DNA from 2 places in the Microbacterium sp. NPDC087665 genome. Region 1 is predicted to be linked to the other one. Evidence: predicted binding sites of a transcription regulator. Region 1 holds the regulator's gene; the other holds the start of a gene.

Region 1 (14,933 bases):
CCGAGTCGGCGGGATTCTGATCGTGCGAGCCGTGATCGTGCGAGCCGTGCCCGCAGGAGTCGTCAGTCTCCTGCGACATCCAGCGCCTCAGCCAGGGTGAACGCACCGGCGTAGAGAGCCTTGCCGACGATCGCACCCTCGATGCCCAGCGGCACGAGTTCGCGGAGCGCCGCGATGTCGTCGAGGTTCGAGATGCCACCAGAGGCGACGACGGGCTTCGGGGTGCGCGAGGCGACCTCACGCAGCAGTTCGAGGTTCGGACCGCGCAGCGTGCCGTCCTTCGTCACATCGGTGACCACGTAACGGCTGCACCCGGCATCCTCCAGGCGTTCGAGGACCTCCCAGAGGTCGCCGCCCTCCTTCGTCCACCCGCGTGCAGCCAGCGTGGTGCCGCGCACGTCGAGGCCGACGGCGATCGCCTCGCCGTAGCGACCGATGACGTCCGCCGCCCACTCGGGGTTCTCAAGGGCAGCGGTGCCGAGGTTGATGCGGGTGGCACCGCTCTCGAGAGCGGCCTCGAGCGTCGCGTCATCGCGGATGCCGCCGGAGAGCTCGATGCTCACGCCGCGGAACTGCTTGATGACCTTGCGCAGGATCGGCGCGTTGCTGCCGCGACCGAACGCCGCATCGAGGTCGACGAGGTGAATCCACTGCGCGCCCTGCGCGACCCACTCCCCTGCGGCATCGAGCGGGTCGCCGTAGCTGGTCTCCGTGCCCGCCTCGCCCTGGGTCAGGCGAACGGCCTTGCCCCCGGCGACGTCGACCGCGGGAAGCAGCGTGAGGGAGGGAGACTGTGCGAAGTCGTTCATGACGTCCTTGAGTGAGGAGGGCTCTGCACCCATGGAGGGCACGAGATTCGAGGGTACTCTGCGCTCGGTCAGGCCTCAAATGCATGACCTCGAGCGGCAGCGGTCAGAGGCTGCGGGTCCAGTTGCGGAGCAGGCGGATGCCCGCCTCGCCCGACTTCTCGGGATGGAACTGGGTGGCCGAGAGCGGCCCGTTCTCCACGGCGGCGAGGAAAGGATCGCCGTACGTGGTCCAGGTGAGACGGGGCTGAGGGAACGGCGGGATCACGTCGAGCTCCCACTTCTGCGCGGCGTACGAGTGCACGAAGTAGAACCGTTCGTCTTCGATGCCGTCGAAGAGGATGCTGCCCTCGTCGGGCGACACCGTGTTCCACCCCATGTGGGGCAGAACCGGCGCGTTGAGTTCGGTGACAGCGCCCGGCCATTCGCCGAGCCCCTCGGAGTCCTGCCCACGTTCGACACCGTGCTCGAACAGCACCTGCATCCCGACGCAGATTCCCAGCACGGGTCGTCCGCCCGCCAGACGACGATCGATGATCTCATCGCCCCCGTGGGCATGCAGGGCATCGCGAACCGCGGCGAACGCGCCGACACCGGGGACGACGAGCCCATCGGCCTCGAGCGCCGCCGTGCGGTCACGGGTGAGCACGGCGTTCGCGCCTGCGGCGACCAGTGCTTTGACCGCCGAGTGGACGTTGCCCGACTCGTAGTCGAAGACGGCGATGGTCGGGGTGCGGCTCACAACGCTCCCTTGGTGGAGGGGATGCCGTCGACCAGCGGGTCGAGCGACTTCGCCTGTCGGAACGCACGGGCGAAGGCCTTGTACTCGGCCTCGGCGATGTGGTGAGGATCGCGGCCACCGAGGACGCGCACATGCACGGTCAATGCCGCGTTGAATGCGATCGCCTCGAAGGTGTGGCGCACGAGCGCACCGGTGAAGTGCCCACCGATGAGGTGGTGCTCGAAGCCGGCGGGTTCGCCCTCGTGAACGAGGTACGGACGACCGGAGATGTCGACGACGGCCTGCGCGAGCGCCTCGTCGAGCGGAACGAGCGCATCGCCGTAGCGCGAGATCCCCGCCTTGTCGCCGAGCGCTTCGCCGATCGCCTGGCCGAGCACGATCGACACGTCTTCGACGGTGTGGTGGGCGTCGATGTGGGTGTCTCCGGATGCTCGGACCGTGAGGTCGGTGAGCGAGTGCTTGGCGAAGGCGGTCAGCATGTGGTCGAAGAACGGCACAGACGTGTCGATGCGGCTCGCGCCGGTGCCGTCGAGGTTCAGTTCGAGCTCGACGGTGGACTCCGAGGTGCTGCGCACCCGGGTGGCGGTGCGCGGGGTCAGGGCTGTGCTGCTCATGATGCCGATCCTATCGAGGCCAGCGCATCGAGGAACGCGGTCGTCTCGGCCTCGGTGCCCGCCGTCACGCGGAGGTGTCCGGCGATTCCGACATCGCGGATGAGCACGCCACGGTCGTAGAGGCGCTGCCAGGTCGCCCGCGGATCGGCGACGCCCCCGAAGAGGACGAAGTTCGACCAGGACTCGTGCGGTGTGTAGCCGAGAGCCTCGAGCGTCGCGGTGATGCGATCGCGCTGCCCGACGATCTCGTCGACCATGCTCAGCATGACGTCGGAGTTGCGGAGGGCGGCGACGGCTGCCGCCTGCGTGAGCGCGCTCAGGTGGTACGGGAGCCGCACGAGCCGGAGTGCGTCGATGAATGCGGGATCGGCCGCCAGGTAGCCCACCCGCGCACCGGCGAAGGCGAAGGCCTTGCTCATGGTGCGCGACACCGCCAGGCGGGGTCGCCCCTCGAGCAGCGTCAACGCGGAGGCCGCATCGTGCGGCGCGAACTCCTGGTACGCCTCGTCGACGACGACGACGCCGCGCGTCGCCTCGTAGACGGCCTCGACCACGTCGAGACCGAGCGGTGTGCCGGTCGGATTGTTCGGGGAGCACAGCAGCACCACGTCGGGATCGATCTGCTCGATCTGCGCGACGGCGTCTTCGGGGGTCAGCGTGTAATCGGGCTCGCGACGCCCCGCCACCCAGCGCGCACCCGTGCCCTGCGCGAGCAACGGGTACATCGAGTAGGTCGGGCCGAAGCTGAACACGGTGCGCCCGGGGCCGGCGAAGGCCTGCAGGATGTGCTGGAGAACCTCGTTCGAGCCGTTGCCCGCCCAGATCTGCTCGGCCTGAAGACCGTGGCCGAGATACTGGGCGAAGCCCTCACGGAGTGCGGTGAACTCCCGGTCCGGGTAACGATTCACGTCGCGGAGCGCGACAGCGATGTCATCGAGGATGTCGCTCGCAACGGCATCCGGTACGGGATGAGTGTTCTCGTTCACGTTCAACGCGACAGGCAGAGGAGCCTGAGGCGCACCGTACGGGGTGAGGCCCCGGAGGTCGTCGCGAAGCGGCAAGTCATCGAGAGAAACAGTCACCACTCCATGCTAGGCCGCGGACTGCGAGGCTCCCACCGCGTGACCTCTCATTGCGGAGGGAACCGTCAGTTCGTGAACTGCGTCGGGATGGAGAGTTCCTGACCGATCTGAAGCACGCCGCCCTGCAGCATGTTCAGCCGGGTGATCTCGCCGATGACATCACGAGGGTCGGACTCGGGAGAGACCTCGGCAGCGATCGACCAGAGAGTATCGCCCGGCATCACCGTGACGGTCTCGAACGTCACGGTGCCGGCGTCTTCGCCCGAGGCGAGCGCGCTTCCGCCGCTCAGCACTCCGAAGATGATGCCGACGGCGAGCGGAATCGCCGCGAGAGCGAGGAGGACGCGACGGCCACGCGCCGTCAGCCGGAGACGCGTCGCCGGGCGAACCGGGCTGACCGCTGCGGTGCTGAAGGTGATGCTGCTCATGTCGTTCTCCTCTGCGTCGCCTCCGGTCCTACCGGAGGTCTGTCACCGCCGATGAGGTGGTGACCAGGTTGGCGTAGCGTTCGCATCCAACTCTCGGCCGGGAGAGCTGAGTGCGAAGCTACGTTCCGAAGATATCTTCGAATTCGAATATCTGTCAAGCTTTCTTCGAAATCACCGGGGCGATTTCACCGACACGCTCGAACAGATCTTCCCCATCCGCGTGTTTCTCGGATACGGTTTCGATAACGACACCCCACCACGGGCCTCCGACATTCGAAGAAGGACGTCGGATTCGCGCACCGAAGGAGCATCATGAGCGAGATCACCGCCCCCGATCCCGAGGCGCCGCGAACCCGCCGTCGCAAGAGCCTCAGCCCCAAGCAGATGGCGATCCTCGAGGTCATCCAGGCCTCGATCGCCCAGCAGGGGTACCCGCCGAGCATGCGCGAGATCGGCGATGCCGTGGGCCTCAAGTCGCTCTCGAGCGTCACCCACCAGCTCGGCCAGCTCGAGCTCAGCGGCTACCTCCGCCGCGATCCGGGCAAGACCCGCGCCATGGAGGTGCTCATCGACCTGCCGGGGACCAGCGTCGAGAACCCCGCCGATGTGACCACGCCCGTGGGCGACGCGGCACTCGTCCCCCTCGTCGGGCGCATCGCCGCCGGCGTGCCGATCACCGCCGACCAGCAGGTCGAGGAGATCTTCCCCCTCCCCCGGCAACTCGTGGGCAAGGGCGATCTGTTCATGCTCAAGGTGTCGGGCGAGTCGATGATCGACGCCGCGATCTGCGACGGCGACTGGGTCGTGATCCGATCGCAGCACGATGCCGAGAACGGCGAGATCGTGGCGGCCATGCTCGATGGCGAGGCCACCGTCAAGACCTTCCGCCGCCGTGACGGCCACACCTGGCTGCTGCCCCGCAACTCCGCCTTCGAGCCGATCCTGGGCGACGAGGCCGTCGTGCTCGGCAAGGTCGTCGCCGTGCTCCGCTCGGTCTGATCGAATCGGTCGCACCCTCGGTGCGACGCCGGTCGGCGCCGGGCGCATAGGCTCGAATCATGTCGTCGCCGTACGGTTCCTGGCCCTCGCCCTTCTCCGCCGCATCCGTCGCGGCATCCTCCCCCCGATTGGACGGCGCTCGCTTCGTCGGCGGGGAGATCTGGTGGGCCGAGTCCGTGCCCGCCGAACGCGGCCGCGTCACCGTGCGCTCCTCGCTCGGGCGAGAGGTGCTCCCCTCCCCCTGGAGCGCCCGCTCTCGCGTGCACGAGTACGGCGGCGGGGCATGGACCGCGGATGCCGACGGCATCCTGTATTTCGTCGATGCGTCCGATCAGCGGGTGTACCGACTCGTTCCCGGCGCCCACCCCGTTCCCCTGACGCCGGCCGGTCCGTCGCACGGAGGCCTCCGCCTGCAGAACGGCAGGCTGCTGGCCGTGCGCGAAGACCTCACCGGCGAGCCGCACCTCCGGGCGATCATCGAGATCCCGGTGGATGCCTCGGCAGCCGATGATCCCGGCACCCTGCGCGTGCTCGGGGAAGGTTCCGGCTTCTTCGCCCACCCCACCCTGTCACCCGACGGCACGCGTGTCGCGTGGGTGGAGTGGAGCGGTGAGCGGATGCCGTGGGACGAAGCGCATCTCGTGGTGCACGACATCGCGCAGGGAGCATCCACCGTCGTCCCGACCACCGCCGCCATCCAACCGGAGTGGCTCGACGAGACATCGCTGGTCTTCGCCGATGACCCCACCGGGCGCTGGAATCTGAACCGGGTCGAGCTGGACGGATCGACGCCCGTCGGCGCTCCTCGCCCGATCGCCCCGGCGGACGCCGACACCGGCTACGGACTGTGGGTGCTCGGCAACCGCTGGTTCCAGCCGCTCGCCGACGGCCGCATCATCGCCGTGCGCACGAACGGGCGCGATGAGATCGTCGCCCTCTCCTCCGACGGCGAGGCGCGCTCCTTCGACGTGCCCTGCGACGGGCACGTCAGCGTCGATGACGTCACCGGGTCGCTCGTTCTGCTCTCGGGCAATGGATCGACCGTCGCTCCGGGGGTCTGGTGCCTCGACGTCGATTCCGGTGAGGTCGTGGCCGTCCGCGGCGGAGAGCCCGTCGATCAGGCCTGGATGCCCGCGTCCCAGCCGGTGACGGTGAAGGGGCCGCACGGCCCCGTGCACGCCTTCGACTACGCGCCCGCGAACCCCGAGGTCGTCGAACCGACCGACGATGTGCCGCCGTACCTGGTGCTCGTGCACGGTGGCCCGACGGCGCACGTCACGGGCGCCGCCTCCGCCGCGATCGCGTTCTACACGAGCCGCGGCATCGGCGTGCTCGACGTCAACTACGGCGGCTCGACCGGATACGGACGGGCATACCGCGAGCGGCTCCTCGGCGCCTGGGGCGTCGCCGAGGTCGACGACGTGCTCGCGGCCGCACGGGGCCTCGCCGATGCCGGTCTCGCCGACCCCCACCGCCTCGCGATCCGGGGCGGCTCCGCGGGAGGCTGGACGGTGCTGTCGGCGCTCGTGCGCGGCGGCACCTTCACAGCGGGCATCTCGCGGTACGGCGTGACCGATCTACGGATGCTCGCCGTCGATGCGCACGATTTCGAGAGGCGCTACATCGACGGACTCGTCGGACCGCTCCCCACCTCCGAAGAGCTGTACATCGAAAGGTCGCCGCTCACCCACGCCGCCCGGATCGACGTGCCGGTGCTGCTCCTGCAGGGCGCGGAGGATCGCGTGGTCCCGCCGTCGCAGTCCGAGGCGATCCGCGATGCGCTGGCTGACCGAGGCGTCCCCCACGAGTACGTGCTCTACGAGGGCGAGGGGCACGGTTTCCGCGGCGCCGACACGATCGTCGACGCGCTGCAGCGGGAGCTCGCATTCCTCGCACGAGCGTTCGGCTTCACGCCCGCGAGCTGACTACTCGCCGACGCGGTTGCGCAGGCGCATCGCCCGTGCGGCTTCCCTCGTGTCCTGGCGCTCACGGAGCGTCTGACGCTTGTCGTACTCGCGCTTGCCCTTGGCCAGCGCGATCTCGACCTTGGCGCGGCCGTCGGAGAAGTACAGCTTCAGCGGGATCAACGTGTATCCGCCCGCAGACACCGCATGCGCGAGCTTGGCGATCTCCTCGCGGTGCAGCAGCAACTTGCGGATGCGCTTGGCGGAGTGGTTCGTCCAGTGCCCCTGCGAGTACTCCGGGATGTGCACCGAGTCGAGGAAGACCTCGTTGCCCTTGACGAACGCGTAGCCGTCCGACAGATTCGCGCGCCCCTGGCGCAACGACTTGACCTCGGTGCCGGTGAGCACCATCCCCGCCTCGTACGACTTCTCGATGTTGTAGTCGTGACGTGCGCGACGATTGGTCGCGATGACCTTCTCCCCGCGTTCCCTGGGCATGTTGCTCTCCTGATCCGTGCCGTGCGAATGGTTCCTGGGCCCGACGGCGGGCGCACAGCAGCCTTTCAGTCTACATCCGGCAGCTCGACCGGGCCACTCCGGCCGGGAATCCGACCGACCGGCGGGTCAGGTGCGCAGCCAGCGTCGGATCGCGAACCCGGCGGACAGCGCCGCGAGGATCACACCGATACCGATGAGCACGGGAACCACCCACGCGGCATCCTGCATCGTGATCCATGTGGTGATGAAGGGCACGCGGCCGCGGAGGTAGCCGTTGACGCCGAAGTGCACTCCGGCGACGACGGCGGCGCTCGCGAGCGCCGATCCGAGAAGGGCCGCGAACACGCCCTCCAGGACGAACGGTGTCTGGATGAAGCGGTTCGATGCGCCGACCAGACGCATGATCCCGATCTCCTTGCGCCTCGCGTACGCCGACAATCGAATGGTCGTCGCGATCAGAAGGGTCGCGGCGATCAGCATGAGCACGGCGATGCCGACGGCGATGTAGGTCGCCACGGTGAGCGCCGAGAACAGCGGTTCGAGGTATTGGAGCTGGTCCTTCACCTGCTCGACGCCGGCCTGGCCGCTGAAAGCCTCGGAGAGCACCTGCGACTGCCCGGGGTCCTTGATGGTCACGAAGAAGACATCGAAGGCCTGATCGGCCGTGATGACGCTCGCCTGCTCCTGACCCACCTGCTCGACGAGCTTGGCGTAGGTGTCTTCCTTGGTGTCGAAGTTGATCGAGCTGATGAGGGGCGACAGGGCTTCGCCCTCGAGCTGGGCGCGCACGGTCGCCACCTGCTCTTCGCTGGCGGCGCCGTCGAGGCAGGTCTCCGACTCGGAGACCGATGAGCACATGTACACGGCGACCTGAGCGCGCTCGCTCCAGTAGCCGCGCATGACGCCGATCTGGGACTGCATCAGGATGGCCGCGCCGACGAAGGTGAGCGAGACGAAGGTGACGAGCACCACCGAGATCACCATGGAGATGTTGCGGCGGAGACCGCCGAGCGCTTCGGTGAGGATCAGACCGATTCTCATGATGTCGGCCCCACTTCCTCGTCGTTGTCGTCGGAGAGCCCGAGACGATCGGCGACGCCGAGCTCGGCGACATCGACCTGCGGCAGGACGATCGGGTGGGTGCGGGGTCCGACGGCGGCGCCCGGGATCTCGTCGGCGGGCGCCTGCGCTTCCGGTTCCGGTTCCACAGGGGTCGGCGCGGGATCGGCGGACGCCACGACGGCGACGTCGGGCTGCGCGGACGCGGGGACGGAGGCGGATGCCGGGGCTGCGGCCGCCTTGCGCTTGGCGCTCAGCTCTTCGGCCAGAGCGGCGCGGACGATCGAAAGGTCAGACGTCTGGCGCTGTACCTCCTGCACGGCGGTGAGCGCGGCGACCGCAGCCGCACCGCGCACCTCTTCGGGCACGAGTCGCGGGATGTTCGACGTGTCGCCGTACCCGCCGTGCACCTCGTCGCGCACCATCTCGCCGTCTTTCAGCTCGATGACTCGGCGCTGCATCTGATCGACGAACGCCGCTTCGTGCGTTGCCATCAGGACCGTGGTCCCTCCGGCGTTGATCCGGGCGAGGAGCTGCATGATGTCGACCGATGTGGCGGGGTCGAGGTTTCCGGTCGGCTCATCCGCGAGCAGCACCTGCGGACGGTTGACGAGCGCGCGGGCGATGGCCACGCGCTGCTGCTCACCGCCGGACAGCTCGTGCGGCATCCGCTTCTGCTTGCCGTCGAGACCCACGAGCGCCAGCGCCTCCGGGACCGCCTGTTGGATGAAGCCGCGGGAGGAGCCGGTGACCTGGAGGGTGAAGGCGACGTTCTGGTACACCGTCTTCGACGGCAGCAGACGGAAGTCCTGGAACACCGATCCGATGTGCCGGCGGAAGTAGGGAACCTTGCGGTTCGCGAGCGCCCTCAGATCGCGCCCCATGACCGCGACGCGGCCCGACGTGGGCACGTCCTCGCGAAGGATCAGCCGCAGGCAGGACGACTTCCCCGACCCCGAGGCGCCGACGAGGAAGACGAACTCCCCGCGTTGCACTTCGAAGTCGACTCCGGACAGGGCGGGCTTCGACGTCCCGCGGTAGCGTTTCGTGACGTTCTCGAACCGAATCATGGCGTTACGAGCCTAAGCGCGCGTTCCCCTCCCCCTGTGCGCGACACCCCGCGCGTCGAAGCCCGATCTGCTCGAAGATGGGGAAATGTGCCCATCACCGGGAGACCGCGATGTCGCCTCCCACTGCTATACATGGAGAGGCCGGTTGCGCCGCCGCGCGAACGCGAGAATCCGAGGGGGATGCCATGACGACACCTGCAGGCTGGTACGACGACGGATCCGGACGCCAGCGGTGGTGGGACGGTCAACAGTGGACCGAGCACTTCGCCCCGGAGACCCCCACTCCTCCGACCGAGATCTCGCCGGATGCCGCGACTCCCGAGGTGCCGACGTCCGAGGAGATCGACGCGGTCATCGACGAACCCGAAGAGGCAGTGTCCGACGCCTCACAGCAGGACCCTTCCTCGCTCGACGACACCGTGGTGCGCGCCGATTCCTCGTCGACCTCCGTGACCGACTGGTCGAACCCCGGTCTCTCAACGCACGCCGCCGCCAGCGAGCCCACGGCCACGGAATCCGCTGCCGAGCCCGCTGCCGAGCCCGCTGCTGAGTCCGGTGCTGACGCTGCCGCCGACACGGTCGCACCCGCTCCGCCCACGTACACGGCGCCGGGCGCGCAGGACTACTCGGCCCCCGCGTACCCGAGCACCCCCGAGACTCAGAGCCCCGGATTCGCAGCGCCGACCGCGCAGGGAGCGCCGGCCGGCTACCCGGACTCGTCCCCCGCCTACCCGGGGTCTGCACCCAGCTATCCGGGTTCGGCTCCCACCTACCCCACGGGCGCTGCGAGCACGCCCGGCGCCTACCCCGGCGCGGCGCCCGCTTACGGTGCGGCGCCGGCGTACGGCACCGCACCGGCCTACGGCGGCGCTCCCGGCTCCTACTACCCGAGCGCCACCGTCGACGCCCCGAAGCCGCTGTCGATCCTCGGCCTCGTCGGTCTCGGTCTCGCCGCTCTCGGCACGATCCTCGTCTGCTTCCTCATGACGACGATCTTCGGGTGGATCCTGCTCTTCGCCGGCTTCGTGGTCTCGTTGATCTCGCTCTTCCTCAAGGGCAAGAAGTGGCCGGGTATCACCGGACTCGGCGTCTCCGTACTGGGCGCCATCATCGGCGTCATCATGGGATTCGTCTTCCTCGCCATGGGGATCACCCAGTCGGTGATCGACTACAGCGAGTCCGCTCCCGTCCCCTCGGTCGGCACCGATGACGGCACGACCGACGATCCCGACGATGGCGGCTTCGGTACGCCCGACGTCGAAGAGGGCACACTGGGTTCACCGGTCACGGTGAAGCAGATCTCGGGAACGGGCGAGGTCACGATCTCGTCCGCGACCTGGGGCACCTCGAACGGGTCGACCTTCGAAGCCGAGAACGGCGGATACCTCACGCTCGACCTCACCTGGACGGGTGTCGACGGCACGAGCCACGTCAACCCGCTCTACTTCACCGTCGTCGACGACGCGGGCAACGAAGGCTCGTACGACATCTTCGGTGACGCCACGCTCGACTCGGGTGATGTCGCCGCCGGCGAGTCCATGCAGGGCACGATCTCGTTCGATGTCGCGCAGAGCGGCTCCTACACCGTGTACATCACGGACGAACTGATGCAGGATGTCGCCTCGGTGACCGTCGAGGCCAGCGCCCGCTGACACCCGGTGCGCCGAGAACGATGACGATCCCTGCGGGCTGGTACGACGACGGGTCCGGGGTACAGCGCTGGTGGGACGGATCGGGGTGGACGGAGCACGTCGCCCCCGACGCCGCTCCGGCCCTGGCGCCGGCCCCGGAAAGTACCGAACCCGAGATTCTCCCGTTCGCCCCGCCGTACACTCTCCCGACGGAGAGTGGTGCGGCGGGAGCATCCGCCGGGTCGGCCCCGGTGCAGAACCACCCGGCTGTCGTTTCGGTCACCGGCTACCAGGGCTCTAGCTACCCGGGGGTGATGCCGCAGAATCCGGGCTACCCGGGCTCGGCATTCCCTCCCCCCGGCGCCGGCGCCTTCGCAGCGGGCGCGCCGTTCACGCAAGCCCCACCGCGGCCGTTCCCCTGGGTCGGGCTCTCCGGCCTCGTGGCCGCCTTCCTCGGCACCGTGCTGGCGTGCGTTCCCCCCGTTGCGATCCTCGGATGGGTGCTGCTCGGGGTCGGTTTCATGCTGTCGCTCGTCTCCCTGTTCCTGCGCGCCAAGAAGTGGGCCGGCATCGCCGGGCTGGGCGTCGTGGTCTTCGGAGCCCTTCTCGCGTTCACGATCACTCTGGTGTTCTCCGGGCTCACCGAGTCGCTGGCGAGCAACGACTCACGACCGGACGACAGCTCCGCCAGCACGTCGGACGGAGGCGAGACGATCAATGTCCTCGACCTCGACCTCGGCGACTGCCTTCCGTACCTCGACGGCGAGGGCGACGTCTACGAGCTCCCCCTCGTCCCGTGCGATCAGCCGCACGACAGCGAGGTGTACTTCGTCTTCTCGATGCCCGACGACGCGGACTACCCCGGCGACGACGCCCTCACCGACGAAGCGATCAGCCGGTGCCAGACCGCGTTCGAAGAGTTCGTCGGCATGCCGTACGACGAGTCCGAGCTCGACTACTGGTGGTTCACGCCGACCAAGGCCACCTGGAACTACAGCGGCGACCGCACGACGCAGTGCCTCGTCTACAGCTACGACGGCGACGTGACGGGAACGCTCGAGGGCGCTGCGCGCTGATCGACTCCCCGCCGCTCTGCGACGCGGGAGCGCTCAGTCCTGGTCGGGGCGCTTGCGCCAGCGGATGCCGGCCGAGATGAACCCGTCGAGGTCACCGTCGAAGACCGCCATCGGGTTACCCGACTCGTATCCGGTGCGCAGATCTTTCACCAGCTGCTGACCGTAGAGGAAGTACGAGCGCATCTGGTCGCCCCAGCTGGCGGTGATGTTGCCCGCGAGCTCTTTCTTCTTCGCCGCTTCCTGCTCCTTCTGCAGCAGGAGGAGTCGGGTCTGGAGCACGCGCATCGCCGCGGCGCGGTTCTGGATCTGGGACTTCTCGTTCTGCATCGAGACGACGATGCCGGTCGGAAGGTGAGTGAGTCGCACCGCGGAGTCGGTCGTGTTGACGGACTGACCGCCGGGGCCGGACGAGCGGAAGACGTCGACGCGGATGTCGCCCTCGGGGATCTCGACCTCGGTCGCCTCTTCCATCAGCGGGATGACCTCGACGGCGGCGAACGACGTCTGGCGCTTGTCCGCAGAGCCGAACGGGCTGATGCGTGCGAGGCGGTGGGTGCCGGCCTCGACCGAGAGCGTTCCGAAGGCGTAGGGCGCGACGACCTCGAAGGTCGCCGACTTGATGCCGGCTCCTTCGGCGTAGGAGGTGTCCATCACCTTGACGGGGTACTTGTGCTTCTCTGCCCAGCGCAGGTACATGCGCATGAGCATCTCGGCGAAGTCCGTCGCGTCGTCGCCGCCGGCACCGGAGCGGATGGTGATGATGGCCGAACGATCGTCGTACTCACCGTCGAGCAGCGTCTGCACCTCAAGCTGGTTGATGAGATCGGTGAGCGCGGTGAGCTCGACGCGCGCCTCCTGAGCGGAGTCTTCGTCACCCATCTCGTTCGCGAGGCCGATGAGAACCTCGAGGTCGTCGAGGCGCTGCGCGATGCCGGTGATGCGAGCGAGCTCCGACTGCCGGTGACTCAACGCGCTCGTGACCTTCTGCGCACGCTCGGTGTCGTCCCAGAGATCGGGGGCGCCGGCTTCTTCGCTGAGGCGCGCGATGTCGTCGCGCAGCCGAGCGACATCGACGACCTCGCTGATGTCGCCGAAAGTGTGCCTGAGTGCCTGGATGTCGGCCGAAAGATCGAGTTCGAGCATGATCCCCGAGCCTATCCTGTCGGCACGTCGGGAGTAGCCTCGAACGGTGAGCAGTGCATCGACGGTCCTGAGACGCTTCGGACCGATGGTGTACCTGCCGACGGTGCTCTTCTCGCTCGGCGAGGGCGCGGTCATCCCCCTCATCCCCGTGATCGCCGCCGAGATGGGTGCCGATGTCGCCTTCGCCGCGCTCGTCGCCTCGGCCCTCGTCGTCGGTCAGCTGTGCGGCAATCTGCCGGCCGGATGGGCGGTCGCCCGCATCGGTGAGCGCTACACCATGGTCATCGCCGGCATCATCGCGATGGCGTCGGCGGCGGGACTCATCTTCGCCCCATCGATCGGGGTGCTCGCGGCATCCGTCTTCGTGCTCGGATTCTGCGCGGCATCGTTCGGTCTCGCCCGCCACGCGTTCATGACCACGCGCGTGCCCGTCGAGTTCCGTACGCGTGCGCTCTCTCTGCTCGGCGGGAGCTTCCGTCTCGGCATCTTCATCGGGCCGTTCGTCGCTGCCGGGCTGCTCGAGCTGTTCGCGACCGAGACGGCGGCGATCTGGTTCTTCCTCGGCTGTCTGATCGTGATGGTGCTGCTCGTGCTGCTCGGCCCCGATCCCGAGAAGACCATCCCGGTGATCACCACGCCCATCCGACGGCCGTTCGTCGAGGACTCGGGCGAGGCGGTGAGCGGCTCGATCCCGACGGTCGAGCGCATCGGGATCTTCCGCACGATGTGGCAGCAGCGCGGGGTGCTGAGCCGCCTCGGACTCGCCGCCGCCTCGCTGTCGGCGGTGCGGTCGGCGCGTCAGGTGGTTCTTCCTCTCTGGGGGCTGTCGCTCGGTCTCGATTCGCAGACGATCGCCCTGGTCGTCGGCATCTCGGGCGCGATCGACTTCGCCCTCTTCTATGCGAGCGGGCAGGTGATGGATCGTTTCGGGCGCGTGTGGGCGGCGATGCCCGCGATGGTGCTGATGGGTGCCGGGTTCCTCGCGTTGTCCTTCACGCACGACGGCGATGCAGCGGTGCTGTGGTTCGGGATGCTCGCGGCGGTGCTCGGCGTGGGCAACGGCCTGTCGAGCGGCATCCTGCTGACGCTCGGCGCCGACGTGGCGCCGAAACGGGAACCCGCCGCGTTCCTCGGTTCGTGGCGCACGCTGACGGATGCCGGTGGCGCGGCCGCCCCGTTGATGGTGTCGGCGGTCACAGCGGTGGCCTCGTTGCCGATTGCGGCGGCGGTGGTCGGTGCGATCGGACTCGTCGGAGCGGTCGGGTTCGTCCGGTGGATCCCGCGGTTCGTGCCGCGGGCGAAGGCTGCCGACGACACGGACTGACCGCGGGGCCCACCACCGGGCTCACTGCAGCGCCGTACGGCTGGTGGCGGTCGATCGGAGCGTCACCCCGTCGGGGACGAAGAGCGAGAACAACGGCGGATGCCACGCCGTCTCGACCGTCACACGCGCGGAGACGCCATCCGGAGTGCCGGCCTCGATGAGTCGCGCGTCACCGGGAAGCGCCTCCAGCAGCGCGATCGCCTGCGCGCGGACGCCCTCGTCGGACAGGTCGGCTCGAATGGTGTCGTCGGCCAGCACGAGGGTGAAGCCGTCCGCTCCGGCGAGCGCCGCCGAGTCGGCGAGCGCGTCCAGTCGCTTCTGCGACAGGTAGAGGTCGGTCGCGCACACGCACACGGTGATGACCGCGAGCGCGAGCAGCACGTACCCCAGGGTCAGGAGCAGCACGCTGCCCTCCTCGGAATCGTGCCCGGGGCCGGCAACGCGCACTGTGCCGCGCATCATTCGCTCCCCCACTGCCTCGAGATCTTCTGCGTCGCCGATGCCTCCAGCGGTATCGCGAGCGCCCGATCGATTCCCAGCACCGAGGGTACGAACGG
Region 2 (14,933 bases), on a different contig from region 1:
GTCCGAGGGCCATTTACCGTGCCGCCTAGGCCAGCCATCGGGTCGCCGAATCATCCATCGGGTCGCCGGTCAGTGCATCGAGTCGCACGCATCGAGAAGGCGCCCACCGCCGGCCCGCGATCTGCGTGTCGTGGCGCGCGGCCCCCAGGGGGGGGTAATCGGTCAGGTCACCGGCCGGTGCATCGTCGCCGACGACTAGAAGGTGCCCACCGCCGGCTCGCGATCCGTGCGGCCGTAACGCAGCAGCGTCACACCGTTGTCGTCGGCGACCGGCGGCGCGAGTAGGCGGAGCACCGTCGGGAATGCCCCATCATCGAAGACCTTCTTTCCGGCACCGAGCAGGATCGGATACACCCACAGATTCAGCTCGTCGAACAGGCCCTCAGCGAGCAGGGAATGCACGAAGTCGAGGCTCCCGATCACGTGCACCTCGCGATGCGCCGCGCGCATGTCGGCGATCTCGGCCTCGAGGTCGGCCCCGATGCGCGAACTGCCCTCCCAGTCGAGAACGATGCCGGTATCCCGCGACGCCACGTACTTCGGAACCCTGTTGAAGAGCCGACCGATCGGTCCTTCCTCACCCTCGGTGTGATGAGGCCAGTACCCGGCGAAGATGTCGTACGTGCGCCGCCCGAGCAGCAGCGCGTCCAGCCCGCGCATGCCCTTCTCGATCTCGGGCCCGACACCCTCACTGGGATAACCGGCCTGCCAGCCGCTGAAGCGGAACCCGCCGGAGGTGTCTTCGTCGGTGCCGCCCGGGCCCTGCGCGACCCCATCGAGTGTCATGAACAGATCGATCAGGATGCGACCGCGGCCGTCGTCAGACATGGCTAACTCTCCTTCGCCTGCGCACCGAGATGCGCGTCGGGGCCCTGCTCGGCAGCCGCCTCACTCATATAGAGGAAGCCGAGCGAGTTGCCGTCGGGGTCGTCGAGGTCACGCGAGTACATGAATCCGTGGTCCTGTGCGGGCTTGGGCTCCGAGCCGCCCGCGGCGAGCCCCCGGGCGAGGATGGCGTCGACATCATCGCGCGAGTCACGGCTGAACGAGACCGACACCTGCGCTTCGATGAGCGGATCGATGATCTTCTTTTCGGTGAAGGTCGCGAAGTACGCCCTCGTGAGCACCATGAAGAACACGTCGTCGCTCCACACGATGCACGCGGCATTCTCGTCGCTGAAAAGCGGATTGATCTCGCAACCCAGCGCCGTGTAGAAAGCCTTGCTGCGCTCGAGATCGGCGGTGGGCAGGTTGACGAAGACCTTGGTCATGGGGCTCCTTCGATGGTGTGCGCCCCGACACGTGCCGACTCGCTGCAGCGATCCTCGCAAAGTGCCGATGCGCCGTCAACGGGTTCTCCCCCGAGTTCTCCCCCGGTTCTTTCTTGCGATTCTTCGGGGTTTCGCTTCGGGGTTTCTTCGGGGTGTTTTCAGGGTGTCGAGTTGTCCACAGGACAGGGCGAGTATCGAACCTATGTTCTAATATGGACATCATGACGAACTCCTCCCTGACCCCGCTGACCGAGGCGGTCACTCGCCTGGAACGCGCATGGGCGGGGTCCGATCACGCGTCCGATCTGACCCGCGGCCAGTTGCTTCATGCGAGTGAAGCGATCGGCGTGCTCCAGCGATGCCTCGATGCGGTCCACGCCGATGTCGCGGCAGCGATCGCGCACGAATCACGCGCCGAACTGGGGGCAACGGGCCTTGCGAAGCAGCAGGGCTTCCGCACTCCGGCCGCGATGATCGCATCGACGGTAGGCGGATCGGCGGGTGACGCCGCGCGGCTGGTGAAGGTCGGCGAGGCGACGGCGCCGCGCACGAATCTCGTCGGCGAGCCTGTTGCCGCGAGATACCCGGCGCTGCAGAGCGCCCTCCGCGAAGGAAGACTGGGGGCAGGCGCGGCAGCCCTGATCGTCGCCGTCCTCGATCGGCTACGGGTGCAGGCGAAGGTACGAGCCGGTGACATCGCCGAGATCGAGCGACAGATGGTCGCGCGCTCCCGCGGCCTCGCGCTCGACGAGGTAGGGCGCCTCGTGACTCTTGCGCGCGACCGGCTCGATCCCATCGGAGTGGGCCGACGCGAAGACGAGGCACGCGCTCAGCGCGCGCTGACCATGTTCGAGCGCGACGGCATGCTGCATCTGAATCTGCAGACCGACATCGCCTCCGGCGCGCCGATCAGAGCGGCCGTCCAGGCGTATGTGACGGCGACCTTCCAGGCGCGCGCGACGGCACCGGCTCCCGAGGCGGCGGACGCCGACCACCGCACGGTCGCGATGATCCAGGCCGATGCTCTCACCGCGATCTGCGGGCACGCGACCGGGTGCGACAACGGCGGTATGCCGCTGACGGGCGCGACCGTCGTCGTGCGCGTGAACCTCGACGACCTGCGGGACGGCACCGGTGGCGCCGTGATCGACGGCAGCGATCAGGCCGTGAGCATCGGTGCATGCCGCCGCCTCGCCGCCGGCGGCGGCGTGATCCCCGCGGTGCTCGGCGCACACAGCGAGATCCTCGACTGGGGTCGGGAGAAACGTCTCTTCACCCGGGCGCAGCGTCTGGCACTGGTCGAGCGAGATGGCGGATGCGCGATGTGCGGCCTGCCACCGCAGATGACGAAGGCCCACCACATTCGGTGGTGGAGCCGCGACGCGGGGCCCACCGATCTCGACAACGGCGTGCTGCTCTGCGAGAGCTGTCATCACCGCATCCACGACAACGGCTGGGAGATCCGTATCTCCCGAACAGGCATACGTTCGCGGGTCTGGTTCGTGCCGCCGCCGAACGTCGACGCCGCACGCACACCCCGGCTGGGCGGGAGGGCGCGCTATGACACCGCGGCATGAAGACGCGGCGGGCGAGTCGACGCTGTGCGCGCGACCCACCGGTGCGCTGACGACCGTCGTCCCCCCTGCGGGGGATGCCGTGGAGGCACCCTCCCCCTACGGTGGAGAGATGTCCGTCGAGTTCATCCGCACGCCGACTGCCCGCGAGCGCCGCAGCGACACGCTGCTCGCCGCCGTGCTGTTCGTCGGCGCGATCCTCAGCTCCGTGCTCTCGTCGATCTCTCAGATCTACGGCGACCAACAGGCCGAGATGTGGACCGCGCTCGTCTACGCCGTCGTCGTGACCGTCCCGCTCGCGTTCCGGCGTCGCTGGCCAGGAGCCGTCGCGATCATCGTGTCGGCGGCCTACTTCGCGGCTGTCACGATCCGGATCCCCGAGATCTACGTGGGCAACATCGCGATGTTCATCGGTATCTACACCGTCGGTGCGTGGATGAACAACCGTCGCGCCGCCGTGCTCGTGCGGGTCGGAATCATCGTCGGCATGTTCGGGTGGCTCCTCATCTCGATGTACCGCGACGCGATCAGCGAAGCAGACAAGGCCGATGTCGTCGCGGGAGCCATGTCGCCCTACGTCGCGTTCATGCTCATTCAGATCCTGCTCAACATGCTCTACTTCGGCGGGGCCTACTACTTCGGTGAGCGCTCATGGCTCGCCGCCTCCGAGAAGTCCGTGCTCGAACAGCGCACGACCGAGCTCGAACGCGAACGCGAGGTCACCGCGGCGCAGGCTGTGGCCCTCGATCGCGTGCGCATCGCTCGCGAGCTGCACGATGTCGTGGCGCACCACGTCTCGGTGATGGGGGTGCAGGCCGGAGCGGCGCGGCTCGTGATCGATCACGACACGACGCAGGCGAAACACATCTTGACGGGTATCGAGTCCTCCGCGCGTGATGCGATCGGCGAACTCCGCCAACTGCTCGAGACCCTCCGCACTCCGGGCGGCGACACGACCGAGTCGGCATCGACGCTCGGCCTCGACGACGTTCCGGCGCTCGTCGAAGCATCGACCGAGGCGGGGCTTCCCACGACCTACACCGTGATCGGCGAGCCTGTCGACGTGCCGTCAGTGGTGGCCGTCAACCTTTACCGCATCACGCAGGAGTCGCTCACCAACGCTCGCCGTCACGCGGGTATCGGCGCCACCGCCGACGTGCGGGTGCGATACGACGACCACGGCGTCGAGGTCGAGATCGTCAACACCGGGCGCACCGTCGGACACCTTCGACCGGGCCTCGGGCAACTCGGCATGCGCGAACGCGCCGCGGCCTCCGGTGGCACGATCGAAGTGACGCCTCGACCGCTCGGTGGCCTGCGGGTCCGCGCCCGCGTGCCGCTGTCGAAGACACGCCCCGTTGGCGCGGCAAGAACACCGTCGTCGACAAGTCCCACAGATGCACCGGCAACACCGTCGTCGACACCACCCGCAGACGCAGCAAGGACCCCGGTGAGGAACCCCGAATGACCGACTCCCCGATCCGCGTGCTCCTCGTCGACGACCATGCCATGCTCCGCGCCGGGTTCCGCACGATCCTCGAGACTCAGGCCGACATCACGGTCGTCGGAGAAGCGGCGACCGGAGCAGACGCCGTCGCCCAGGCCTCAGCCCTTCTCCCCGACGTCATCACGATGGACGTGCAGATGCCCGACATGGACGGCATCGAAGCCACCCGGCGCATCGTCGCCGACCCCCGCGTCAGCTCAGCGATCGCCATCGTCACGACCTTCGACCGCGACGACTACCTCTACACGGCGCTCGACGCCGGCGCGAGCGGGTTCCTACTCAAGAACGCGGCGGCGGAAGACCTGATCGCCGCGGTCCGTGCACTCGCCGCCGGCGACGGGATGCTCGCGCCCGAGGTCACGCGCCGCGTCATGGCCCGGTTCGCGTCAGAGCGGGCAGGGACGGATACCGGTGGCCGAGGCACGGCATCCGCGCCTGCTCCCGCTGCAGCATCCGTGCCGGTCGCCACCGTGCTGGCCGAGCCGCTCACCGACCGCGAAGCGGAAGTGCTGACCCTTTTGGCCGATGCCCGCAGCAACGCCGAGATCGCGGCCGCACTGTTCATCGGCGAGGCGACCGTGAAGACTCACGTCTCGCGCATTCTGCAGAAGCTCGGCGCGCGCGATCGCGTGCAGGCTGTGGTGCTCGCCCACCGCCTCGGGCTCGCCTGAAGGCTAGTCCCAGGGGAGGAATTCGACCGTGACCTCTTCGCCGTCGACCGTGTACTTGCCGACGAGAGCGGTCGAGGAACGACTCGTGCCGTCTGACGACCACGTGCCATCCGCAGCGGGGTACGAGAAGACCACGGAGACCATGAATTGGCGACCATCCACGAACGACAGGTCGTGCGGTGCCTGAACGACCGCCGTGGCTGATGGGTCCTGGTGCCTGATGAAGATTGGGCAGGCGGCATCCGTCGAAGTTCCGGGTTCGACGCAGGCGTCGGCCCGGACCTTGGCCGCATCCAGCAGGGCCGTGCTCAGCTCCTCGGTTGGCTCTACCCAGAGGCCCGCCACCGCCGGCGAGATGGCCACCAGCTCGCCGGGCTTGATCGTGAAGTAGGGGCCCAGGTCGGGTCCGGTCACGTCATAGACAGCGGGATACACCTGCACCCCAGCCGTCCGGGAACGCGAAGAGTCTTCGGTGAGATCAATTTCGGTCCCAGCGAGGTCGACCTGCTCTACGTCGAAAGAACCGCCGTCCGCCACGACCACGTCCGCGTCGACCGTCAGCGGCGAGGAGTCTGCGTGCCACCCCGGCTGCAGCAACCAGAAGGCACTCGCATCTCGGGTCACCGTGAACGTATGGGTGAAGGTCTGCGAGGCGAGGCGCATCGTCGCCTCCACGTCCGCGGTGTTGCCCTCACGCTCGGTCGTCGAGACAGACACCACCTCGATGCGCTCGGTGGCGGCGCCGAGGACATCATCGGTCAGGTAGGTCGTATCGATGTCGGACTCTGCGGGGTCGATGATCTGCGCGGCGGCAGACGCATCGCCGTCGGCGATCGCCGCGAGGTACGAACTCACCACCTCCGACGGATCGCTGGAGTTCGATACCAGCACTGCCGCGGTCAGATAGCCACCAACGGCGAGCGCGACCGCGCCCACCATGATCCACACGCGTCGCTCACGGCGTGCCGTAGACATCGTCGGCGAACTGCCCGTCGTAGAAGCTTTCGTCATTGGTCCGATCCCTGTCGCTCAGGTACTCATCGGCCCTTCCCCACACGCAGTATTGCATTCCCGGAGCGATAGCCTCGGATCCATGTCCGTCGACACGTCCGCTGCATCCGCCGCCCCGCTGTCGCGCCCGATTCTGGCGGGCGTCGTCACCGCACTGGTCGGGTTCACCAGCTCGTTCGCGGTCGTCCTCACGGGCCTCCATGCCGTCGGCGCATCCTCCGCGCAGGCCGCCAGCGGACTCCTCGCCGTCAGCATCACGATGGGGCTCTCCTGCGTCATCCTCGCGTGGCGATACCGGATGCCCATCACCGTCGCGTGGTCGACGCCCGGGGCCGCGCTCCTCGCCGCGACCGGCTCCGTCGACGGAGGCTGGCCCGCCGCGGTCGGCGCGTTCCTCGTCACCGCCGCACTCATCCTGCTCACGGCGCTCTGGCCCGCGCTCGGCAGCCTCATCGCACGCATCCCTCCGTCGATCGCGCAGGCGATGCTCGCAGGAGTGCTCCTCCCCCTCTGCCTCGCCCCGATCACCGGCCTCGTCGCCAACCCCTGGGGCGTCCTCCCCGTCGTGCTGACCTGGCTGATCGTCGCCCGACTCGCCCCGCGCTGGGCCGTGCCGCTGGCGTTCGTCGCCGCGGCGATCGTCGTGGCCGCCTCACTCATCCGCGCAGGCGCGCCCGTCGACCCCGGCATCCTCCTCCCCCACATCGAACTCACCGCGCCGACGTTCACCCTCGGCGCACTCGTCGGCCTCGCCCTCCCCCTCTTCATCGTGACGATGGCCTCGCAGAACGTGCCGGGCGTCGCGATCATGCGCAGCTTCGGCTACGAAGTGCCCTGGCGACCCGCCATGCTCGTCACCGGCATCGGCACCGCCCTCGGCGCACCAGCCGGAGGCCACGCCATCAACCTCGCCGCGATCAGCGCCGCCCTCGCCGCAGCACCCGACGCCGACCCCGACCCGAAGCGCCGCTGGGTCGCCGGCGTCTCCACCGGCGCCTCCTACCTGGTGCTCGCCATCTTCTCGGCCGCGTTCGCCGCGCTCGTGCTGCTCGCACCGACCGCCGTCATCCCCGCCGTCGCCGGACTCGCCCTCTTCGCCGCCTTCGGCTCGGCCGTGCAACAGGCGATCGACGACCCCGGCGAGCGCCTGCCCGCCGTCGTCACCTTCCTCGTCGCCGCGTCCGGCATCGCCGTGATCGGCGTCAGCGCCGCATTCTGGGCCCTCGTCGCCGGACTCGTCGTGCGCACCGTGCTGCACACCCGCCGCTGACACGAACCTCAGGACTCCCCGAGGAACGACCGCACGATCAGCATCCACCACGACGCCCAGCATCCCGACCAGCGCCGATCCGGATGCCGAGCGTCACCCGCGTGCAGATCGTCACCGCCCTCCACCCGGGTCATCCGCACGGCGGACAACGGCGGACAACAATGAACAGCCGACTATCCCCCGCACGGGGGATGCCCCGCCCCACCCGCGTTCCCTAACGTGGAGGCATGACCACAGGAAAGCTCGAACTCCACGGCATCACCAAGAGCTACGGCTCGCGGCGCGTGCTCGACGATGTCTCCTTCGACGTCGTCCCCGGCCGGCTCACCGGCTTCGTGGGCGGCAACGGTGCGGGTAAGACGACGACCATGCGGATCGTCCTCGGACTCCTCTCCTCCGACGCGGGAACCGTGAACCTCAACGGCGCCCCGATCACCACCGAAGACCGCCGCAGCTTCGGGTACATGCCCGAAGAGCGCGGCCTGTACCCGAAGATGAAGGTGCTCGAGCAGATCGTGTACCTCGCCCGCCTGCACGGCTTCAGCAAGCCGGATGCCACGACCCGCGCCACCGCGCTTCTCAGTGAGCTCGGGCTCGAAGAGCGCCTGAACGACACGATCGAATCGCTGTCGCTCGGCAACCAGCAGCGTGCGCAGATCGCCGCGGCCCTCGTGCACGACCCCGAGGTGCTGATCCTCGACGAGCCGTTCTCGGGCCTCGACCCTCTCGCCGTCGATGTCGTCGCCTCGACGCTGCAGGCGACCGCGGCCAAGGGCGCGTCGATCCTGTTCTCGTCGCACCAGCTCGACGTCGTCGAACGCCTCTGCGACGACCTCGTCATCCTCGCCAACGGCACCATCCGCGCGGCAGGCTCGCGTGACGGCCTGCGGGCCCAGCACGCCGGAAGCCGCTACGAACTCGTCTCGGCGGGCGATGCCGGATGGCTGCGCACCGAACCGGGCGTCACGGTCGTCGACTTCGAGGGCGGCTACGCCCTCTTCGACGCCGACGGTCCCGAGACGGCACAGCGCGTGCTCCGCGCGGCCGTCGACCGCGGCGATGTCGCCAGCTTCGCGCCCAAGCATCCGTCTCTCGCTCAGATCTTCAAGGAGGTCATCCAGTGAACGCTTCGACAGGCTCAGCGACCGCACCCCGGGGCGGCACGCCCATCCGCAGCTCCAGCGGCATCTGGCTCGTCGCCGAGCGCGAGATCGGATCGAAGCTGCGCAGCAAGGCGTTCGTGATCTCGACCGTCGTGCTCATGCTGATCGCCCTCGCCGGCATCCTGATCGGCGGTTTCGCCAGCAAGAACACCGACGCGACGCCGATCGCCGCGACGTCGCAGACGGCATCCGCCGTGTCGGCCCTGCCCGATGTGAAGGTCACCGAGGTCGCCGACGCCGATGCCGCCGAGGCGCTCGTGCGCGACGGCAAGGTCGATGCGGCCGTCGTGCCGGGTGATGGAGCGACCGGCTTCACGGTCATCGCGCTGAAAGACGCACCGAGCTCGATCGTCGCGGGCCTCTCTCAGGCGCCGACCGTCGAGATCCTCGAACCCGCGACCACCAACCCGCTGCTGCGATACTTCATCGCGCTCGGCTTCGGCATCGTGTTCCTCATGGCCGCGTCGACCTTCGGCGGCACGATCGCGCAGAGCGTGGTCGAAGAGAAGCAGACCCGTGTGGTCGAGCTGCTGCTGTCGGCGATCCCGGCGCGCACGCTGCTCGCCGGCAAGGTCATCGGCAACACGATCCTCGCGATGGCGCAGATCGTCGGTCTGGCCGCGATCGCGACGATAGGACTGATCGTCACCGGGCAGAACGAGGTGCTGTCGGTGCTCGGCGCCCCGATCATCTGGTTCGCGGTGTTCTTCCTGTTCGGCTTCGTGCTGCTGGCCTCGATGTTCGCGGCGGCCGCTTCGATGGTGTCGCGTCAGGAAGACATCGGCGCGACGACCACTCCGATCACGATGCTGATCATGGCGCCGTACATCCTCGTCATCGTCTTCAACGACAACCCGCTGGTGCTCACGATCATGTCGTACGTGCCGTTCTCGGCGCCGGTCGGGATGCCGATGCGCCTGTTCGTCGGCGAGGCGCAGTGGTGGGAGCCGCTGCTGTCGCTGGTGATCCTGCTCGTGAGTTGCGTGGTCGCGATCGCGATCGGCGCGAAGATCTACGAGAACTCGCTGCTGCGCATGGGCTCGCGCGTGAAGCTCGGCGAGGCGCTGCGCGGCTGACACGCGCACGCACGCGCAGAACCCCCGGAGGCGGATGCTCGCCACCGGGGGTTCTGTCATGACACGACGCCACGACACGACGCACAGCGAAACCATCGGGAACACGGGAATATGCATGCGCGCACATGCGTTTTCACCCCCTGTACGCGGACGACGGAGTCCGACCGGCTCTTCCGTCTGAAAGGCACCACCGTGAGCACTCCCACCATCGATCGCACCGCTCCCACCGAACACCCCGTCCTCGACGTGCTCGCAGCGCGCTGGAGCCCGCGTGCCTACGACGCGCAGAACGCGATCGATGAGACCAAGCTCGCCGTCTCGCTCGAGGCCGCCCGCTGGGCGCCCTCGGCCAACAACTCGCAGCCCTGGCGCTTCATCGTCGCGCGCCGCGGCACCGCCCTGCACGCGCAGATCGTCGACTCGCTCATGGGCTTCAACCAGGCATGGGCCGTCAACGCGGCCGTGCTCGTCGTCGCCGTCGCCGAGACCACCACCGAAGAGGGCGCACCGATCACCCACGCGCTCTACGACCTCGGCCAGGCCGTCGCCCACTTCTCGGTGCAGGCGCACCACGAGGGTCTGCTCGTGCACCAGATGAGCGGCTTCGACCCCGAGGTCGTGCGCGAGTTCGCCGACCTCGACCCGCGCTTCTCCGCCGTCACGGTCTTCGCCGTCGGCGAGTTCGGTGACGTCGAGACCCTGCCCGAGGTTCTGCAGCAGCGCGAGACCGCGCCCCGCGTGCGCCGCCCGATCGCCGAGACGGTCATCCTCAGCGCCTGAGCTGAGGCATCCGCTTCGACGCTCCGGTCGCAGAAAAGCCCGGTATGCCTTCCGCATACCGGGCTTTTTCGCGACCGGAGCGTTTTTGTGAGGGACACAGCGCGTCGACCACGACCTAGAATCGTCCGCATGGCCATTCAGCGCAGAGTGAAATCCGTCGAACAGTCGATGGCCGAAACGCACGACGAGAAACGCTCCCTGCGGCGCTCGCTCGGCGTCTGGGACCTCGCGGTCATGGGTGTCGCGGTGGCCGTCGGCGCCGGTATCTTCTCGGTCGGGGCCGAGGCATCCGCCCGCCACGCCGGGCCCGCCGTCATCATCTCGTTCATCATCGCCGCGGCCGTCTGCGGCCTGGCAATCCTCTGCTACGCCGAGTTCGCCTCGTCGATCCCCGTCGCAGGCTCTGCCTACACGTTCACGTACTCGACTCTCGGCGAGTTCCTCGCCTGGATCATCGGCTGGGACCTCATCCTCGAGATGCTCATGGCCTCGGCCGTGATCGCCAAGTACTGGGGCGTCTACCTCGGTGACACGGTGTCGCTGTTCAACCTCGACATCCCCATGTCGATCCAACTCGGCTCGGTCTCATTCGACTGGGGTCCCGTCGTGATCGTCGCGATCTTCACCCTGCTGCTCGCACTGGGCACCCAACTGTCGAGCCGCGTGAACAGCGTGTTCACGATCATCAAGGTCGCGATCGTGCTGTTCGTGATCGTCGTCGGACTGTTCTTCATCAACGGCGCCAACTACTCGCCGTTCGTGCCGCCCGCCGGAGCCGGAGCCGCCTCGGAGAGCGTCTGGACGCAGTCGCTCTTCTCGTTCATGACCGGCTCCGACCCGACGGTCTACGGCGTCTTCGGCATCCTCAGCGGAGCGGCGCTCGTGTTCTTCGCGTTCATCGGCTTCGACGTCGTCGCCACCAGCGCCGAAGAGACCAAGGACCCGAAGCGCACCGTGCCGCGCGGCATCATCCTGGGCCTCATCATCGTCACCGTGCTCTACGTGCTCGTGGCCATCGTCATCACCGGCATGGTCTCGTACACCGAGCTCGCGAAGCTCGATGAGCCGTCTCTGGCCAGCGCCTTCGAACTCGTCGGCGCGACGTGGGCGGCTCAGGTGATCGCGATCGGCAGCCTCGTCGGCCTCACCACCGTAGTGATGGTGCTGCTCATGGGTCTCGCGCGCGTGATGTTCGCGATGAGCCGCGACGGCCTGCTGCCCCGCGCGCTCAGCGTGACCGACAAGAAGCGCGGCACCCCGATCCGCATCCAGCTGATCGTCGGCGTCATCATCGCGATCATCGCGGGATTCTTCGACGTGCAGGTGCTGGGCGACATGATCAACATCGGCACCCTGTCGGCGTTCGTGCTCGTGAGCATCGGCGTGCCGATCCTACGCAAGAGCCGCCCCGACCTGGAGCGTCCGTTCATGGTGCCGCTGTCGCCGTGGCTGCCGTGGATCTCGGCGATCGCCTGCTTCTGGCTCATGCTCAACCTCAGCACCGAGACCTGGGTGCGCTTCGCGATCTGGCTGGCGATCGGCATGGTCATCTACTTCGCGTATTCGCGGCGCCACTCGATCATCGGGCAGGGCCTCGAAGCCGACGCGATCAGCGGGATCCGCAGCGAACGACTGAAGTAGGGCGGCCCTTCGACAGGCTCAGGTCCCGGTTACTGGGTCGCCGAGCCTGTCGAAGCGTCGGGCCGCAACGATCAGTCGTCGAGCAGTTGGGCTTCGATCACATCGTCGTCATCCGGCTCAACGGCCGGAGCGGTCGAGGTGAGCACGAGTCCCGTGCCATCGGCGGCCACATCGACCCGCACCGTGTCGCCGTCGCGCACGCCGCCCGAGAGCAGCGCCGTCGCCAGCTTGTTCTGCACCTCGCTCTGGATGAGGCGGCGCAGCGGCCGGGCTCCGAACATCGGATCGTAGCCGCGCTCGGCGAGCCACGACCGGGCATCCGGGGTGACCGCGAGTGTGAGGCGACGGTCGCGCAGCCGCGCGTGCAGCTGATCGACCGACAGCTCGACGATCTGTGCGAGATCGTCTTCGCTGAGCGCCTGGAACATCACGATGTCGTCGAGCCGGTTGAGGAACTCGGGACGGAAAGCCTGGTGCACGAGCGCCATGACCTGTTCGCGCTTCTGGTCGGGTGCGATCATCGGGTCGATGAGGATCGGGGATCCGAGGTTCGACGTGAGGATCAGGATCACGTTCGTGAAGTCGACCGTGCGCCCCTGCCCGTCGGTCAGGCGACCGTCGTCGAGCACCTGCAGCAGCACGTCGAACACCTCGGGGTGCGCCTTCTCGACCTCGTCGAGCAGGATCACACTGTAGGGACGACGCCGCACCGCCTCGGTCAACTGGCCGCCCTGCTCGTAGCCGATGTATCCCGGAGGGGCGCCGACGAGCCGCGACACGGAGTGCTTCTCGCCGTACTCCGACATGTCGATGCGCACCATGGCGTGCTCGTCGTCGAAGAGGAACTGGGCGAGCGCCTTGGCGAGTTCGGTCTTTCCGACACCGGTGGGTCCGAGGAACAGGAACGAACCGGTCGGGCGACCGGGATCGCTGATGCCCGCTCGCGAACGGCGCACGGCATCCGACACGGCCTTGACCGCGTCCTTCTGCCCGATGAGTCGCTTGCCGAGCTCGGATTCGAGGTGCAGCAGCTTCTCGGTCTCACCCTGCAGCAGACGCCCGACGGGAATGCCCGTCCACGCGGCGATGACGCCGGCGATGTCTTCGTCGGTGACCTGGTCGTTGACCATGCGGCGCTCATCGGATGCTTCGCTCGACTCGGCCTCCATCACCTCGCGCTCCAGCGCGGGGATCTCGGCGTAGAGCAGTCGCGAGGCGCGTTCGAGGTTGCCCTCGCGTTGCGCCCGTTCGGCGTCGCTGCGGGCGGCGTCGAGACGCGTCTTCAGGTCGCCGACGCGGTTGAGCGACGCACGCTCCCGCTCCCATCGGGCCTGCAGCTCGCCGAGCTTGGCCTGTTCGGTGGCGAGGTCGGCGCGCAGCGTCGCGAGACGCTCCTTCGACGCGGCGTCCTTCTCCTTCTTGAGAGCGAGTTCTTCGAGCTTCAGACGGTCGACGTGCCGGCGCAGTTCGTCGATCTCGACCGGCGCCGAGTCGATCTCCATGCGCAGGCGCGAGGCGGCCTCGTCGATCAGGTCGATGGCCTTGTCGGGCAGTTGGCGGGCCGGCAGATACCGGTTCGACAGGGATGCCGCGGCCACGAGCGCACCGTCGGAGATGGCGACCTTGTGGTGCGCCTCGTAGCGCTCCTTGAGCCCGCGGAGGATGGCGATCGTGTCTTCGACCGTCGGCTCGCCCACGTAGACCTGCTGGAAGCGGCGTTCGAGCGCCGCATCCTTCTCGATGAACTCGCGGTATTCGTTGAGCGTGGTCGCGCCGATGAGGCGCAACTCTCCCCGCGCGAGCATGGGCTTGAGCATGTTGGATGCCGCGACCGACCCTTCGCCACCACCCGCGCCCATGAGTACGTGCAGCTCGTCGATGAAGGTGATGACCTGCCCGTCGGACTCGGTGATCTCTTTGAGCACCTTCTTCAGTCGCTCTTCGAACTGCCCCCGGTACATGGCACCGGCCACGAGAGCCGAGATGTCGAGGGTGATCAGCTCTTTGTCCTTGAGCGACTCGGCCACGTCGCCGGCGACGATGCGCTGGGCGAGGCCTTCGACGACGGCGGTCTTGCCGACGCCGGGCTCGCCGATGAGCACCGGGTTGTTCTTGGTGCGGCGGGTGAGCACCTGGCTGACGCGGCGGATCTCGCTGTCACGTCCGATCACGGGGTCGAGCTTGCCCTGGCGTGCACGGTCGGTGAGGTTGATCCCGAACTGCTCGAGGGCGGACTGCTGGTCGTCGTTCTGCGGGGTGGTCATCTGTCCCTCCTGGGAGACTCCTTCTGGTCAGTATCACTCAAAGTTGAGTGACGTTGACTCAAGTTTAACAGGGTGCGGCATTTTCGACAATGTCCAGGTCAGCGCACCATCTGCACCGCATCCCAGATCGCGGTCGCGACCTCTCGTTTGCTTCCGGATGCCTCGCCCACCACCGCGCCATCGGCCCCGATGATCTCGATCGCGTTGTCGGCGCGCTCGAAGCCGTGCTCCGCATCGGCGAGGTTCACCGCCAGCAGGTCGACGCCCTTGCGCTCGCGTTTGCGGCGAGCGCGCTCACGCCGCTCGTCGGCATCCGTGAGGGTCTCGGCGGCGAAGGCGACGATCGTCTGCCCGTCGGGCGCACCACCCGCGGATCGCGCAGCCGCGAGCCCCGCGACCACGTCTTCGTTCTCGACCAGGTCGATGCGGTCGAGCACACCCTGCTCCTTCGTGAGCTTGTGCTCCGCGACCCGCGCCGGCCGGTAGTCGGCGACCGCGGCCGCCATGATGATGACGTCGGCGTCGGCCGCGGCATCCGCCATCGCGACCGACAGTTCGGCCGCCGTACCGACGTTCTCGATGCGGACCGACGGATGCTTCGCCATCGCGCGCACGTCGGACTCGACGTGCGCGGCCACGAGCACCACGTCGGCGCCGCGCGCAGCCGCCTCGGCGGCGAGAGCGACACCCTGCCGACCGCTCGAT

The links. The regulator LexA, encoded in region 1, represses DNA repair genes until DNA is damaged. The targets are predictions, from matches to a motif close to TCGAACANNTGTTCGA.
Region 2: the regulator LexA is predicted to act here: its motif matches at 1,466-1,481, upstream of ACIOSY_RS00035 (DUF222 domain-containing protein).

Annotation. Positions count from the first base shown of each region.
Region 1 is NZ_JBIUWD010000006.1:32,095-47,027, forward strand. It holds gene ACIOSY_RS14205 (SseB family protein) at 1-79, opposite strand, end outside; gene priA (bifunctional 1-(5-phosphoribosyl)-5-((5-phosphoribosylamino)methylideneamino)imidazole-4-carboxamide isomerase/phosphoribosylanthranilate isomerase PriA) at 63-809, opposite strand; gene hisH (imidazole glycerol phosphate synthase subunit HisH) at 913-1,548, opposite strand; gene hisB (imidazoleglycerol-phosphate dehydratase HisB) at 1,545-2,162, opposite strand; gene ACIOSY_RS14225 (histidinol-phosphate transaminase) at 2,159-3,244, opposite strand; gene ACIOSY_RS14230 (LysM peptidoglycan-binding domain-containing protein) at 3,310-3,672, opposite strand; gene lexA (transcriptional repressor LexA) at 3,985-4,671, shown strand; gene ACIOSY_RS14240 (S9 family peptidase) at 4,731-6,596, shown strand; gene smpB (SsrA-binding protein SmpB) at 6,597-7,073, opposite strand; gene ftsX (permease-like cell division protein FtsX) at 7,200-8,114, opposite strand; gene ftsE (cell division ATP-binding protein FtsE) at 8,111-9,202, opposite strand; gene ACIOSY_RS14260 (DUF2510 domain-containing protein) at 9,388-10,854, shown strand; gene ACIOSY_RS14265 (DUF2510 domain-containing protein) at 10,875-11,909, shown strand; gene prfB (peptide chain release factor 2) at 11,943-13,052, opposite strand; gene ACIOSY_RS14275 (MFS transporter) at 13,138-14,376, shown strand; gene ACIOSY_RS14280 (pilus assembly protein TadG-related protein) at 14,398-14,835, opposite strand; gene ACIOSY_RS14285 (TadE/TadG family type IV pilus assembly protein) at 14,835-14,933, opposite strand, start outside.
Region 2 is NZ_JBIUWD010000001.1:3,504-18,436, forward strand. It holds gene ACIOSY_RS00025 (dihydrofolate reductase family protein) at 196-828, opposite strand; gene ACIOSY_RS00030 (VOC family protein) at 831-1,271, opposite strand; gene ACIOSY_RS00035 (DUF222 domain-containing protein) at 1,493-2,848, shown strand; gene ACIOSY_RS00040 (sensor histidine kinase) at 2,832-4,313, shown strand; gene ACIOSY_RS00045 (response regulator) at 4,310-5,023, shown strand; gene ACIOSY_RS00050 (hypothetical protein) at 5,027-6,034, opposite strand; gene ACIOSY_RS00055 (benzoate/H(+) symporter BenE family transporter) at 6,117-7,304, shown strand; gene ACIOSY_RS00060 (hypothetical protein) at 7,313-7,438, opposite strand; gene ACIOSY_RS00065 (ABC transporter ATP-binding protein) at 7,532-8,428, shown strand; gene ACIOSY_RS00070 (ABC transporter permease) at 8,425-9,543, shown strand; gene ACIOSY_RS00075 (nitroreductase family protein) at 9,736-10,323, shown strand; gene ACIOSY_RS00080 (APC family permease) at 10,453-11,964, shown strand; gene ACIOSY_RS00085 (ATP-dependent Clp protease ATP-binding subunit) at 12,036-14,228, opposite strand; gene coaBC (bifunctional phosphopantothenoylcysteine decarboxylase/phosphopantothenate--cysteine ligase CoaBC) at 14,327-14,933, opposite strand, start outside.